2 regions of the Planococcus sp. TJ-201 genome follow, and region 2 is predicted to be linked to the other one. Evidence: riboswitches for the same ligand, from Rfam matches in the RefSeq annotation. Region 2 holds a riboswitch; the other holds the start of a gene.
The links. Region 2 has a riboswitch for lysine ahead of AC4EG4_RS15535 (Na+/H+ antiporter NhaC family protein). Riboswitches for the same ligand answer to the same signal wherever they lie in the genome.
Positions count from the first base shown of each region.

Region 1: linked by a shared signal. The riboswitch ahead of AC4EG4_RS08175 (aspartate kinase) and the one ahead of AC4EG4_RS15535 (Na+/H+ antiporter NhaC family protein) in region 2 are both predicted to bind lysine.

Region 1 covers NZ_JBZDOG010000002.1:489,048-496,771, reverse strand. Annotated here, with positions in the region: gene AC4EG4_RS08190 (electron transfer flavoprotein subunit alpha/FixB family protein) at 1-445, shown strand, start outside; gene trxA (thioredoxin) at 747-1,061, shown strand; gene uvrC (excinuclease ABC subunit UvrC) at 1,118-2,914, shown strand; lysine riboswitch at 2,952-3,126, shown strand; gene AC4EG4_RS08175 (aspartate kinase) at 3,267-4,493, shown strand; gene AC4EG4_RS08170 (succinate dehydrogenase cytochrome b558 subunit) at 4,886-5,497, shown strand; gene sdhA (succinate dehydrogenase flavoprotein subunit) at 5,543-7,291, shown strand; gene sdhB (succinate dehydrogenase iron-sulfur subunit) at 7,314-7,724, shown strand, end outside.
Region 2 covers NZ_JBZDOG010000006.1:159,886-167,609, forward strand. Annotated here, with positions in the region: gene sufB (Fe-S cluster assembly protein SufB) at 1-1,342, shown strand, start outside; gene AC4EG4_RS15510 (hypothetical protein) at 1,506-1,694, shown strand; gene AC4EG4_RS15515 (DNA alkylation repair protein) at 1,750-2,433, opposite strand; gene AC4EG4_RS15520 (DUF72 domain-containing protein) at 2,610-3,470, shown strand; gene AC4EG4_RS15525 (sulfite exporter TauE/SafE family protein) at 3,470-4,297, shown strand; gene AC4EG4_RS15530 (bifunctional metallophosphatase/5'-nucleotidase) at 4,310-5,653, shown strand; lysine riboswitch at 5,725-5,906, shown strand; gene AC4EG4_RS15535 (Na+/H+ antiporter NhaC family protein) at 6,016-7,590, shown strand.

The sequences.
Region 1 (7,724 bases), on a different contig from region 2:
GTTGTCGGTCGATATCACAAACCTTCGGACCATCATTAAAAATGTTGTCCGCAAATCAAGTGAAGGTGTCGATCTTTCGGAAGCGAAAGTGATCGTAGCTGGAGGACGCGGCGTCAAGAGTGCTGAAGGATTTGATTCGCTGCAGGAACTAGCAAGCCTTTTAGGTGGAGCCGTTGGTGCATCGCGCGGAGCTTGCGACGCAGATTATTGCGACTACTCGCTGCAGATTGGCCAGACAGGCAAAGTAGTTACGCCTGACCTGTACATCGCAGCCGGTATTTCTGGAGCAATCCAGCACATGGCTGGCATGTCCAACTCGAAAGTAATTGTTGCGATCAACAAAGATCCAGAAGCCAATATCTTTAAAGTAGCAGATTACGGAATCGTTGGGGACTTGTTCGAAGTGATTCCGATGTTGACAGAAGAATTCAAGAAAGTGATGTAATCTGCTATTTGGCAGATTGCTGAAGTTTACAATTGGAACAGGTGAAGAAAAATGTTGTATTTTTCTTCACCTGTTTTTGATTTGTGGTTTTACGCATGCTTGCCTAATCCTGTATTTGCTTGTATTTTGTCATGGCCTCGTCCTGTATGGGTCCCAAAACGCCGAAATGCAAAGCGGAATAAATCTCGTTTAAACCTGCTAGTTGACGGGTATTGGAAGAGTAGGCAAAAAAATAGCTAGTGTTTTTCACGCGTGCTATACTCTGTATATAGTTTGGTTTAACCACAAGGAGGAATTATTCATGACAATCGTACACGGAACAGATCAGAATTTTTCACAAGAAGTATCAGAAGGACTCGTATTAGTAGATTTTTGGGCAACTTGGTGCGGACCATGTAAAATGATCGCTCCAGTCCTTGAAGAATTGGATGCTGAAATGAGCGACAAAGTTAAAATCGTAAAAGTTGATGTGGACCAAAACCAGGAAACAGCTGGAAATTACGGCATCATGTCCATCCCGACTTTGTTACTATTAAAAGACGGAGAGACTGTCGATAAAGTAGTAGGATTCAGACCAAAAGAAGCATTAGCTGAAATGGTTGAAAAACACGCATAATTAATTCTTAACCGGGTCCAGTGATGGCGCCCGGTTTTTTAATAGGGTGAGATAAAATGGCTAACGAATTGATTCAGCATAAATTGGCAATACTGCCTGATCAACCAGGTTGTTATTTGATGAAAGACCGCCAAAATACCGTCATTTATGTCGGGAAGGCAAAAGTTCTCAAAAACCGTGTACGCTCGTATTTTACCGGCAGCCACGATACCAAAACACAGCGCTTGGTTAATGAAATCGAGGATTTTGAGTACATCGTTACATCTTCTGACAAAGAAGCATTAATTCTTGAATTGAATTTGATCAAAAAATACGATCCCAAATACAATATCATGCTTAAAGATGATAAAAGCTACCCGTACCTTAAAATCACAGGGGAGCGCCATCCCAAGCTGATCACTACCCGTCAGGTTAAAAAGGACAAAGGGAAGTATTTTGGTCCTTATCCAAATGCCTATGCAGCAGCTGAAACAAAAAAACTGCTGGACCGTCTGTATCCCTTGCGGAAATGCCACACCATGCCGGACCGGGTTTGCCTGTATTACCATTTAGGGCAATGTCTGGCACCGTGTGTCAAGCCGATTGAGAAAGAGACTTACCAGGAATTGATCGATGGCATCAGCAAGTTTTTAAATGGCGGATTCCGTGAAGTCAAACACGAATTGGTGACAAAAATGTCGGAAGCTGCAGAAAATCTGGAATTTGAGCGGGCAAAAGAATACCGCGACCAAATCTCCATGATCGAAACCGTTATGGAAAAGCAGAAAATGGCAATGAACGATTTTACCAATCGCGATGTTTTTGGCTACGCTGTCGACAAAGGGTGGATGTGCGTTCAAGTCTTTTTTGTGCGCCAAGGCAAGTTGATTGAGCGCGACGTCTCGCTATTTCCGTTATACCGGGATCCTGAAGAAGAGTTTTTGACGTATCTCGGACAGTTTTATGAAAAGCCCAATCACGTCAAACCCAACGAAATCCTGCTTCCGGAAGCAGACGATCCAGAGATGCTGAAAGAATGGCTCGGAGTTCGGGTTCTCGTGCCTCAGCGTGGGAAGAAAAAAGATTTGGTGGCGCTGGCGAAGAAAAATGCTGAAATTGCCATCAAAGAAAAGTTCCAGCTGCTGGAGCGCCAAGAAGAACGAACAATTGGCGCCTGCCAGGAACTTGGCGATGCGATGAACATCCAGACGCCGCTGCGCATTGAGGCATTTGATAATTCACATATTCAGGGAGCAGATGCCGTGTCTGCGATGATTACGTTTATTGACGGCAAGCCTTCCAAAAAAGATTACCGCAAGTATAAAACGCGTTCTGGGTCAAAACCCGATGATTATGCGGCCATGCGAGAAGTTATTCGCCGCCGCTATTCGCGTGTATTGAAAGATGGATTGCCGCTGCCGGACCTTATCGTTATTGACGGAGGAAAAGGACAGATGTCATCGGCGCGGGAGATTTTAGAAGATGAACTTGGGCTATCCATTCCAATTGCCGGCCTTGCGAAAGATGACAAGCACCAAACTTCGCAATTATTGTATGGCAATCCGGTTGAAGTCGTGCCGCTCAAGCGGACAAGTGAAGCATTTTATCTGATGCAGCGCATTCAGGATGAAGTTCACCGATTTGTCATCACGTTCCACCGTCAATTGCGCGGCAAAAATTCGATTCAGTCGGCACTTGATGGACTTGAAGGGGTCGGGCCGAAGCGCAAACAGCAGCTGCTGAAGCATTTCGGCTCGGTTAAAAAGATCAAAGAAGCTTCTGTAGAAGAAATCAAACAGGCGGGCATGCCGGAAGCATTGGCGTTGTCCATCGAACAGCATTTTGCAGAGGATACGTTGCCAAGTGAGTCATAACGTGCTATCGTAAGAGAATATTTAGATCACTTGGAAAAGTGATGATAGAGGCGCGAACGTCAATAGTAAGCATTCGGAGATTTGCAGAATCTGAGATGGATGCTGAAAGGGGCGGTCGCCGAAGTGTGCGTGTTGCTGCTAAAACGCATGCTGGTTCTGCACTTAAGAGGTGCAGAGCTGTCAGAGTCAATCTCTGGAGGGCTATCTCACATGGACGTTTTTCGTGCATGATAAAAGAGGTAGTTTGCCGCGGTTGCGGTAAGCTGCCTCTTTTTGTGTCTGGTGGTGCTGCTTTAATGGCCTTACTGCCAGCCATTTTGAGGGCCACATATTAAATGTGGGAGTGAATAGAATGGAAACGATCGTTATGAAATTTGGAGGGACGTCCGTTGCGACTCCAGAAAAAATCATTGGAGTGGCTGAACGGGTCATCCGCGAAAAAGAAAAAGGCAAGCGTGTCGTGATTGTCGTTTCAGCAATGGGCAAAACAACTGATACTTTGCTTGGTCTGGCCGGAGAAATTTCTTCTGAGCCGCCTAAACGTGAAATGGATATGCTGCTCGCTACCGGTGAGCAAGTAACCATTTCCTTGTTGGCAATGGCTTTTAAAAAGTTAGGCCATGAAGCGCTGTCCTTTACCGGCTGGCAGGCAGGGATCGAAACCGAATCTGTGCCGCGCAATGCCCGAATTGAACATATTCATACAGAACGGCTTGAGCGCGTGTTGGAGAGCGGCTATTTTTGTGTGGTCGCCGGTTTTCAAGGAGTCGATAAAATTGGCAACATCACGACACTTGGTCGCGGAGGATCGGACACAACGGCAGTAGCACTGGCAGCAGCATTAAAGGCAGAGAAATGCGAAATTTATACCGACGTCGATGGAGTCTATACATCGGATCCGCGTTTTGTAACAGGCGCGCGCAAATTGGAACAAATTTCGTATGATGAAATGCTGGAGCTTGCCAATCTTGGAGCGGGTGTCCTGCACCCAAGGGCAGTTGAGTTTGCAAAAAACAATCACGTACCATTATCCGTCAGAGCAAGTTATTCCGATGAGCCTGGCACAATTATACAAGAGGTGATTACAGTGGAGAAAAACTTAATCGTCAGAGGCGTTGCATTTGAACCAGGTATTGCGCGTGTAACTGTGACTTATAAAAAACCGTTTAACGGATCGCTGGCTAATATTTTCACGAAACTGGCAGAAAATCAAATTGATGTGGATATCATCGTTCAAAGCATCAGCGATGAATTTCCACCATCTGTTTCTTTCTCCATTAGCCAGGAAAGCTTGGATGAAACACAGCGCGTCCTGACTGAAGCCCAAGAAGAAATTGGCTTTTTATCCGTAACCATTGAAGTGGGCTTGTCGAAAGTATCGATTGTCGGCTCTGGAATGGTTTCAAATCCAGGGGTTGCTGCACGGATGTTTGATATCTTGAGAAGAAAAGAAATCCCTGTAAAAATGGTCAGTACGTCCGAAATCAAAATTTCAGTGGTTGTGCCGGAAGTGGATATGAAAAAATCTGCGAATGCGTTGCACGAGGCATATGAATTGTCTGAGGTAGAAGTGAAATAAGTCAGAGGCGATTGCTCTTGAAATAACTGTTCGTGAAAATATTCACAAAACGTTCAAATTCTCAATGGCAATATTGCAATAATACCGACAGCAGTAGAATTGGCCAGAATAGAGTGAAAAAGCGATTCTCAATTAGAGAATCGCTTTTTTGTGCAATTCGATTAAAACGGTTACATTTCTCCGTGTTTTGTTGCGAAGAGACCATCTAATAGGCTTAAAATGCTTGGTAACTATCTGTTTGAATGAGTTTCGTTGCCTTGACGCTCCCAAAGGGGGGGAGTACAATAAATATGTCATATTATTGTATCATGATGGTGTGCGGCTTCAGGTGCTTTCGTAATATACTGTCTGCTCTGGACGCTGCCAATCAATGTTTTGAGGGGGGTAAAATTTTGAATAACAATCGTGAATTTTTAATGCGCAGGCTGCACTCATTGTTGGGGATCATTCCTATCGGTTTATTCTTAACGCAGCACTTAATCATCAACCATTTTGCTACGCAAGGGGTAGAGTCATTCAATACAGCCTCTCACTTTATGGCTAATCTTCCATTCGTTATTTTCTTGGAGATCTTTGTCATCTACTTGCCGCTTATGTATCACGCGTTTTACGGGCTATACATAGCGTTTACTTCGAAGAACAATCCTGGACACTACAGCTATTTGCGCAACATGCTATTTGTTGCACAGCGCTATACAGGGGTCTTCCTGGTAGTCTTCATCGCTTGGCACGTATTTGAAACAAGATTCCAGGTTGCAATCGGTGCAGATGAAGCCGATTTCAACATGATGGCAAACATTTTAGACAATCCATTTATGCTGGCATTCTACATCGTGGGTGTATTGGCCGCAGTTTTCCACTTTGCGAACGGAATTTGGTCATTCCTTGTAACATGGGGAATCACACAATCCCAAGCAGCACAGCGTAATGCAACTTATTTCACGCTTCTAGTATTTGTTGTACTATCGATTATTGGTATGAGAGCATTGTTTGCATTCGTTTAAGAATGATTCAATCATTGGTGAACTAAAAGAGGAGTGAATACTAACATGGCGAAGGGCAAAATTTCTATCGTCGGTGGTGGCCTTGCTGGCTTGATGGCCGCAATTAAAGTTGCAGAGGCAGGTTCTCCCGTCGATTTATTTTCAATCGTGCCCGTTAAACGATCCCACTCAGTTTGTGCACAAGGCGGGATTAACGGAGCAGTAAATACAAAAGGTGAAGGGGATTCCCCGGATATTCACTTTGACGATACTGTCTACGGAGGCGATTTCCTGGCAAACCAGCGTCCCGTAAAAGCAATGGCGGATGCAGCACCGGGAATTATCCGCATGTTCGATCGCATGGGTGTTATGTTTAACCGTACGCCGGAAGGCCTATTGGATTTCCGTCGCTTTGGCGGAACCATGTACCACAGAACAGCGTTTGCGGGTGCCACAACTGGCCAGCAATTGCTTTACGCTTTGGATGAGCAGGTTCGCCGCTATGAAGTAAGCGGACTGGTCACGAAATATGAAGGTTGGGAATTCCTTGGTCTTGTTCTTGATGAACAAGGTGTCGGTAAAGGAATCACAGCACAAAACATGACGACAATGGAAATCAAATCGTTCCGCGCTGATGCTGTTATCATGGCAACTGGCGGACCGGGGATTATTTTCGGGAAATCAACAAACTCTGTGATCAACACAGGTTCAGCGGCTTCTATCGTTTATCAGCAAGGGGCATACTACGCGAACGGCGAATTCATTCAAATTCACCCGACAGCAATTCCAGGAGACGACAAACTGCGCTTAATGTCAGAATCGGCTCGTGGAGAAGGCGGACGTATTTGGACTTACAAAGACGGCAAGCCTTGGTATTTCCTTGAAGAAAAATATCCGGCATACGGAAACTTGGTTCCTCGTGATATCGCAACACGCGAAATCTTTGATGTCTGCGTTAACCAGAAGCTCGGCATTAACGGCGAAAACATGGTTTACTTGGATCTTTCTCACAAAGATCCAAAAGAGCTGGACATTAAACTTGGCGGGATTATTGAGATTTACGAGAAATTCACAGGGGACGATCCTCGTAAAGTTCCGATGAAAATCTTCCCGGCTGTCCATTATTCAATGGGTGGATTGTGGGTCGATGACAACCAAATGACAAGCATCCCTGGTGTCTTGGCAGCAGGCGAATGTGATTATTCTCAGCATGGTGGTAACCGCCTCGGCGCGAACTCATTGCTGTCAGCAATTTACGGCGGGATGGTTGCAGGACCAAACGCACTTGACTACGTAAACGGCTTGGATGTATTGGCAGAAGATCTTCCTTCAGCAATTTACGAAGCGCATGAAGCGAAAGAACAACGCATCTGGGAAGAAATTTTGGCATTGGACGGAACAGAAAACGCTTATGTTCTTCACAAAGAATTGGGCGAATGGATGACGGACAATGTAACAGTTGTACGCTATAACGATCGTTTGCAGAAGACGGATGAAAAAATCCAAGAATTGCTCGAGCGTTTCAACCATATCAGCATCACGGATACACAGCTTTGGAGCAATCAAGGCGCAATGTTCACACGTCAATTGCGAAATATGCTACATTTAGCACGAGTGATCACAATCGGGGCACTCAACCGAAACGAAAGCCGCGGCGCTCATTACAAACCGGATTTCCCGGAACGTAACGATGAGGAGTACCTAAAAACAACGATGGCGAAATTCAATGGCTTTGATGCACCAATCTTCCATTACGAAGAAGTCGATACCTCGTTGATTCCGCCGCGTAAACGTGATTATTCTGCAAAAGCATGATATAGAAGGGAGCTAATTTACCATGGGTGAAGCAGCAAAAACGGTTATATTTGAAATCGAACGCAGAAACTCTACGGATGAAGATTCGTATTGGGAAAAGTTCGAATTGCCATATGTGATGAACATGAATGTCATTTCGGCATTGATGGAAATTCGTCGTAACCCTGTCAATATTGAAGGGAAAAAAACCACTCCTGTAACGTGGGACATGAACTGTCTGGAAGAGGTTTGTGGAGCATGTTCGATGATCATCAACGGCAAAGCGCGTCAATCGTGTACTGCTTTGGTGGATCAATTGGAACAGCCGATCCGTCTTCAGCCGATGAAGACATTCCCTGTTGTCCGTGACCTTGTCATTGACCGCAGCCGGATGTTCGATTCGTTGAAGAAAGTTAAAGCTTGGGTGCCAATCGATGGCACGCATGACCTTGGG
Region 2 (7,724 bases):
TGTTTCAGTTTTCAGATCGAAGCGTGGCCTGACTGAAGGAATTGTAAGAGAAATTTCGAAAATTAAAGAAGAACCGGAATGGATGTTGAATTCCCGTCTGAAAGCATTAAAGTTGTTTTATTCAATGCCGATGCCACAATGGGGCGGCGATTTAAGTTCGTTAAACTTTGATGAGATTACGTATTACGTAAAGCCATCAGAAGCGAGCCAAACTTCATGGGATGAAGTTCCTGAAGAAATCAAACGGACATTCGACAAGTTAGGGATTCCAGAAGCAGAGCAAAAGTATTTGGCTGGTGTATCAGCTCAATATGAATCTGAAGTGGTTTACCATAACATGAAAGTTGAATTGGAAGACATGGGGATCGTTTTTAAAGATACTGGTGCTGCACTTCGTGAAAACGAAGACCTTTTCAAAGAACATTGGCAGTCGGTTATTCCGGCAGCTGACAACAAATTCGCTGCGTTGAACACCGCGGTTTGGTCTGGTGGATCATTCATCTATGTTCCTAAAGGCATTAAAGTAGAATCACCGCTTCAAGCTTACTTCCGCATCAACTCAGAGAACATGGGCCAGTTTGAGCGTACGTTGATCATCGTTGATGAAGGCGCAAGCGTTCACTATGTAGAAGGCTGTACAGCTCCTGTTTACACGACAAATTCACTTCACTCAGCTGTTGTGGAAATTATCGTGAAAAAAGATGCTTATTGCCGCTACACAACGATTCAAAACTGGGCAAACAACGTCTTCAACCTTGTAACGAAGCGTGCATTTGTTGACGCTAACGGCACAATGGAATGGATTGATGGCAACATTGGTTCAAAAGTGACTATGAAATACCCAGCTGTTTACCTAAAAGGCGAAGGCGCACGCGGCATGACCTTGTCAATCGCAATTGCCGGCAAAGGCCAACACCAGGATGCTGGAGCAAAAATGATTCACTTGGCTCCAAACACGTCTTCATCTATTGTTTCGAAATCCATTTCGAAACAAGGCGGTAAAGTTTCATACCGCGGGATGGTTCATTTTGGACGCAAAGCAGACGGCGCACGTTCAAACATTGAATGTGACACGCTGATCATGGACAACCAATCAACTTCGGATACAATTCCATACAACGAGATCTTAAACGATAACGTTTCTTTGGAGCACGAAGCGAAAGTTTCAAAAGTATCGGAAGAGCAATTGTTCTACTTGATGAGCCGTGGCGTTTCAGAGCAAGAAGCAACAGAAATGATCGTAATGGGCTTTATTGAGCCGTTCACGAAAGAACTTCCAATGGAATATGCGGTGGAAATGAACCGTTTAATCAAGTTCGAAATGGAAGGCTCTATCGGTTAATAGAATTGTAAATAACCCTTGGCATGGTGTTTCATGCCAAGGGTTATTTTTGTAGATTTTTCTTGCTGCAAACATAATTACACGTACGGAAAGTTATGCTGTTTTATGTCCCAATCAGGGGGTATAGAAGTTTAAAAGAAAAATTTTGGGAGGTATAATTGATATGAGCCAAACATTTGATGCGTTAAAACAAAAGCTCAGCAATGCAGATCTGGGGCAAGCAAAAGAAGTATTTGAGCAAGCCAAAATCGCTTACGAAGATGGAAAAATTGATGAGACTGAAAAGAAAGAATTGATGGAATCGGCCAAATCTATTTTTAGCAGTGGCAAAGGTATCGGCGGCTTGTTTTAAACAATCAAAAAATCAATTGGATAAGTGAAATCCCCTTTAGCCTCGCTAACCGATGCTAAAGGGGATTTTTGATGTGTTTCAGTGCTTCTCGCTTACTAAGCGGCATTAATGCGTGATCTGATACAAAAGATACGACCCACTGGGCATCCGTCTTGGCGTATTCACGCAGCGCCCAACCAATAGACTTTTGGATGAAAAACTCTGGAGAGGCAGCATGCTGCAAAAGAATGCGGGCCAATGCGTCAGTATCTGTCTGTTGCTTGTATTTTAATTGATGAAGAATAGCTGCACGGTTCGTCCACATGTTAGGGGCCTCAGAGCAGGCAAACATGGCTTCTGTTCCGGCACTCCGCTCTTTTAAAATAACGTGTCCAAGGGTTCGTGGAGCAATGGAATCGACACTGTCCCACCAAGACTTGCTTTCAATGAGTTTACGAAGAAAAGGCAAATCTTCCGTGGTTAATTGGTTCTTCATCTTTTCCAATAAAGCAATTGCTGCATACTGGTATTCCCGTTCAGCCAAGTTATACAGTTTCCATACTTCATTTGTTAACTGGTTTGGTTCGGGAAGTTGATGCTCCGAAAACTGTTCTTTTAGCAATGCATTCCGCAACGGCGTTTTGATGCCCAAAAAGTCAAACTGGTTCCGCATATAAGCGGACATCGGCCCAGCCAACTCCTCGTTGCGATTTGCTTCGAATCTCTCAACAATCCCTATATGATTCCACGTTTTTTTCATGATTGTCCCATCTCCTTGCCTTATAAAAAGTGTAGCATAGTCAAAAGACGCTGGCATGACATCATTGGACTGATGCTCTTTAAAATCTCAATTCCCTTGAAGGATATCTCTTTAAAAAAGACGTTCTATTTTTTCTATGCTATCATAAAATAATAACGATAAATGGAGGCGGGACAATGATTTACGTAGGATTGACGGGTTGGGGAGACCATCCGGATGTCTATAGCCCAGGCTCAAAAAAAACAGAAAAGTTGATTGATTATGGCGCACATTTTCCAATTGTCGAATTGGATTCCTCATTTTATGCAGTCCAGCCTGAACGCAATATCCGCAAGTGGATTTCGGAAACACCAGGAAACTTTCAGTTTGTGGTAAAAGCTTATCAAGGAATGACGGGGCACCTGCGTGGCGAAAATCCATTTGAGTCGCGCGACGAGATGTTTGATGCGTTCTGTAAATCGGTGCGTCCCTTGAAAGAAGAGGGAAAGCTTGCGATGGTGCTGCTGCAGTTTCCACCATGGTTTGATTGTCAAAAGGACAATGTCGACCAAATTCGGGAAATTACCGGGCGACTGACCGAGTTTGACTTGGCAGTAGAGTTTCGCCATCAATCCTGGTACGCCGGCAATATGAGCGACAAAACGGTGGATTTTCTTCGGGACAACAACTTAATCCATTCAGTTTGTGATGAACCGCAGGCGGGGGATGGCTCGATTCCATTGGTTCCCATCTCTTCGAGAAAAGACAAAGTGCTGCTGCGCATTCACGGGCGAAACGTTCATGGCTGGCTGAATCCTGGACACGGACAAAACTGGCGGGAAGTCCGCTATCTTTATGATTACAATAAAGAAGAGCTCGGGGAAATCAGCCGTGCCGTCAAGACGTTGGCTGACACTACTGACAAGGTCTATGTTATCTTTAATAATAATTCAGGTGGCCATGCAGCAGGGGATGCAAAAGAGTTTCAGAAAATGAATGGATTATCATTTGATGGACTTTCACCAAAACAATTGGATTTGTTTGAAGGTGGATTTTAATGGTTTTCTTAGTCATGGCGCTTGTCGGAGTCGTTTCCGGAATCGTTGGCGCTTTGATAGGGCTTGGAGGAGGAGTTATATTGGTGCCGGCCTTGTTGTTTTTGGGCACCAGCTTTGCCTTTTTCCCCGAACTCTCTCCTCAGAAAATAGTTGGCTTGTCCGTCATTATGATGGTTTTTATTGGCCTTTCTTCCACTTTGGCTTATATGAAAGTTCGGACAGTGGATTACAAAAGTGCTCTTATTTTCTTCGCAGGCAGTGCGCCGGGAACCGTGATCGGCGCTTTTGTCAATAAAAGTTTAGACTTGCCTTCATTCAACCTGTATTTTGGCATTCTTCTCGTCTTCCTATCCTTGTTGTTAATGACGCGTGATCATTTGAAAGCTGTCCACTGGTTTGTTGACAACGGACGAAAAACGACGTTCACAGACACACAGGATCGACAATACATCTACGGCTACCCCATTTGGTTTGCCTTGCTGCTGACATTTTTTGTGGGCTTTGCGTCGGGACTTTTTGGCATTGGCGGGGGATCAATTATTGTTCCTGCAATGATTCTTTTATTTTTGTTTCCGCCGCATGTGGCCATTGGCACGTCGATGTTTATGGTTTTTTTGTCGGCACTCATCAACTCAGCAACCCATATTGCTTTAGGGCATGTACCTTGGATTTATACAATCGCGGTTGTGCCAGGTGCATATCTCGGAGCAAAAATTGGAGCCAAATTAAACAAACGCCTCGATTCAGAAATGTTGGTGGTGATTTTGCGCATTGTGCTTCTGGTACTGGGGCTGCGATCAATTTACGAAGGAATATTCAGTTCTTAAAGAGGTGTTTTCATGAATCATACAATCCATATTTATCATACCAACGATTTGCATAGCCATTTTGCGAATTGGCCACGCATCAAGTCTTTTTTAGCCGAGCGCAAAAGGTGGCACGAAGAAGAAGGGGATGTCTGTCTGATTTTAGATATTGGTGACCATGCTGACCGGTCGCATCCTTATACCGAAGGCACTGCCGGCAAAGGAAACGTACTCCTGTTAAATGAAGCCGAATACGATGCAGTCACCATCGGCAATAATGAAGGCATCACGCTGTCAAAAGAAGAGCTGGATGAGTTGTATGTCCAGGCTGACTTTGAAGTGGTGGTGTCGAATTTATTCGATTTGGACGGCAACCGACCGATTTGGGCCAAGCCTTATCATATTATCCAAGCGAAAAATGGAATGCGCATTGGACTGGTAGGAGCAACCGCTGAGTTTACCCCGTTTTATCGGAAGCTTGGGTGGCAAATTACGGATGCAAAACAATCAATCATTCAAGCAGTGGAGGAAATAAAAGATGAGACAGACTTGATCGTCTGCCTATCGCATCTGGGCATCAAGGAAGATGAGCTTTTAGTGGATCTATGTCCGCAAATCAATATTGTTTTGGGTGCGCATACCCACCACACATTCCATGATGGAAAATGGCAAGGGGATACGCTATTGGGAGCTGCCGGGAAATTCGGGTTTTATATTGGCCATATTACAGTGGAGCAAGCCTTTGCAAAATCCTCTGCCCGGTTAATCGAAACTTCCCGCCTACAGGAAACAGAAGCAGGATTTGATGAGTTTTTGATTGAAGAAGGAAAAAAACAAATGGGTGAGCTGGTGTTCCACAGTCCCCAATTTTTAAAAGCCGAATGGTTTAAGGACTCAAAACTGGGGAATCTGTTTGGTCATGCACTGCTGGAATTTGCTGGAGCTGATTGCGCTCTGTTCAATGCCGGAATCTTCATGGAAGATATGTCTGAAGGCGACTTGACACGCTATGACTTTCATAAAATGCTTCCTCACCCAATCAATCCATGCATGGTCGAGCTAAGCGGTGCAGAGTTAAAAGAAATTTACTTGCAGTCCTTAAACTCGGATTGGCCGCAGCTGGAATTGAAAGGCATGGGATTCCGCGGCGTCGTGTTTGGCAAGATGCTGCATTTGAATATGGAGCTCATCGATCACCGGTTTTACGTGAATGGACAATTAGCGGTGCACGACCAAACGTATCGCTTAGTGACACTGGATATGTTGACGTTTGGCTACTTCTTCCCAAGTCTGAAACGAGCTCCTAAAACATACTTTATGCCCGATTTTTTACGGGATGTTTTCAGCCAGTATTTCCACACCAAAGCGTTGAAGTAGAAGGAATGTTCAGAGTTTACGGGCAGTTGATTTTGTAAAGAGTTTGGGCTATGCTATTAAGGAAATAAATAATGGTGGGTAGAGGCTGCAAGACTGATCAGTAGGATGCGCGAGTTTGACTGCGTTGAACGCATCTGAAAGGAAGTTTTGCCGAAATCCATTTCCTGTAGTCACGGGAAATGGATTGGGGTCATTCTGAAAAAGAATGTCACTGTCATTCAAGCGAAAGTTTGAGTGGAGAGCTACAGGGTTGTTTGACGTTTTAACGCACAGACGAATTGTAGAAGGCTGACTTATCCAACTGGAGAGGTCGGCCTTTTTTTTTCTCATTTTCACCCATCAAAAAATAAGGAGGAGTTTTTATGGAGAACACGATTTTCTCGATTTTGCCGCCGATTATCGCAATTGTCATGGTGCTGTTAACGCGCCGTGTGTTGTTGTCATTGGGCACCGGTATTGTCGCAGCAGCTGTTATTCTGACATGGTTCGCACCAATCGAAGCCTTGCAGGAGCTTGTGGCATCATTTACAATTATTTTTTGGGATGGCGGCTTTAATGCCTACAACGTCTTTATCATTCTTTTTCTTTTATTGCTGGGCGTTATTACAGCATTCGTCAGCCTGTCAGGGGGCAGCCATGCTTTCGCTGAATGGGCTTCAACGCGCATCAAGTCAAGACGGGGTGCTAAAGTTCTGACAGTGGCCCTGGGAATAGTCATCTTCATCGATGATTATTTCAATGCTTTGACAGTTGGGCAAGTAGCACGCCCAATCACAGACCGCTACAAAGTTTCACGTGCTAAACTTGCTTACTTTATTGATTCGACAGCTGCGCCTGTTTGTGTGGTATCGCCTGTATCAAGTTGGGGTGCTGCCATTATCGGGATCATCGCCACGATCCTGGCTGGCCAGACTTTTGTTGAGTATTCTGCATTGGAAGCTTTCTTATGGATGGCGCCAATGAACTTTTATGTGGTTGCATCACTGGCCATCGTCTTTTTTGTCGCTGTTCGCGACGTCGACTTTGGTGAAATGAAAAAACACGAAGTGTTGGCAATTTCGAAAGGACAGCTTTTCGATCCGGATAAAACAATTCCAGGTGAAATGAAAGAAGAGTTTCCTTCACATTCACATGGACGTGTTCGAGACTTGCTGCTTCCAATCTTGCTGTTGATTGTCGGTACGGTAGGTGCGATGATTTGGACCGGTTTCCAAAATGCCGGACAAGTCTTCGATATCTGGTTGATTTTTGAAAACACCGATGTACCGGCTTCACTGCTTGTAGGTGGTGTTTTAGGTGCACTGACCTCCATTGTTCTTTACGCACTTCAAATCAATAAAAACAAAACAGCCAATGCTGGATGGATTGGCAAAGGCATATGGGCAGGCATCAAATCCATGATGGGTGCTGTAATGATTTTGATTTTTGCTTGGTCGCTGACTTCTTTGATCGGATCATTGGAAACAGGAGCTTACTTGGCAAATGTTGTTTCTGAAGGCAATGTACCAACAGCCGTTTTGCCAGTTCTCTTGTTTGTATTAGCGGGCATTATGGCATTTTCTACCGGGACATCGTGGGGGTCGTTTGGTATCCTGTTGCCGATTGCAGGCACCATTATGATCGAAGCGGATCCATCCTTGCTGCTGCCTGCTTTATCAGCTGTATTGGCAGGAGCAGTATTCGGAGATCATTGTTCACCGATTTCCGATACGACGATTTTGTCTTCCACAGGAGCTGGGAGCAATCATATGGATCATGTCTTAACGCAAATTCCATATGCGTTGACAGCAGCCGGAATTGCTGCGATAGGGTATATTGTCATAGGGTTTACCGGTTCATTGTGGATCTCCCTAGGCGTCGTCCTAGCGGTTCTTGCTATACTTTTCATTGTCTGGTCACAACGTACAACTATTATTGAAAAACAACAAAATGCATAATAGAAAGTGGGCAGAGAAGCTAATTCTCTGCCTATTTACTTTTGCGGCAATAGTTTTTTTGAAATATATTGCGATTTCATCTTTACTTTGTGAGACCCTCTCGGTATACTATTTTTAGATTAATTAATAATCTG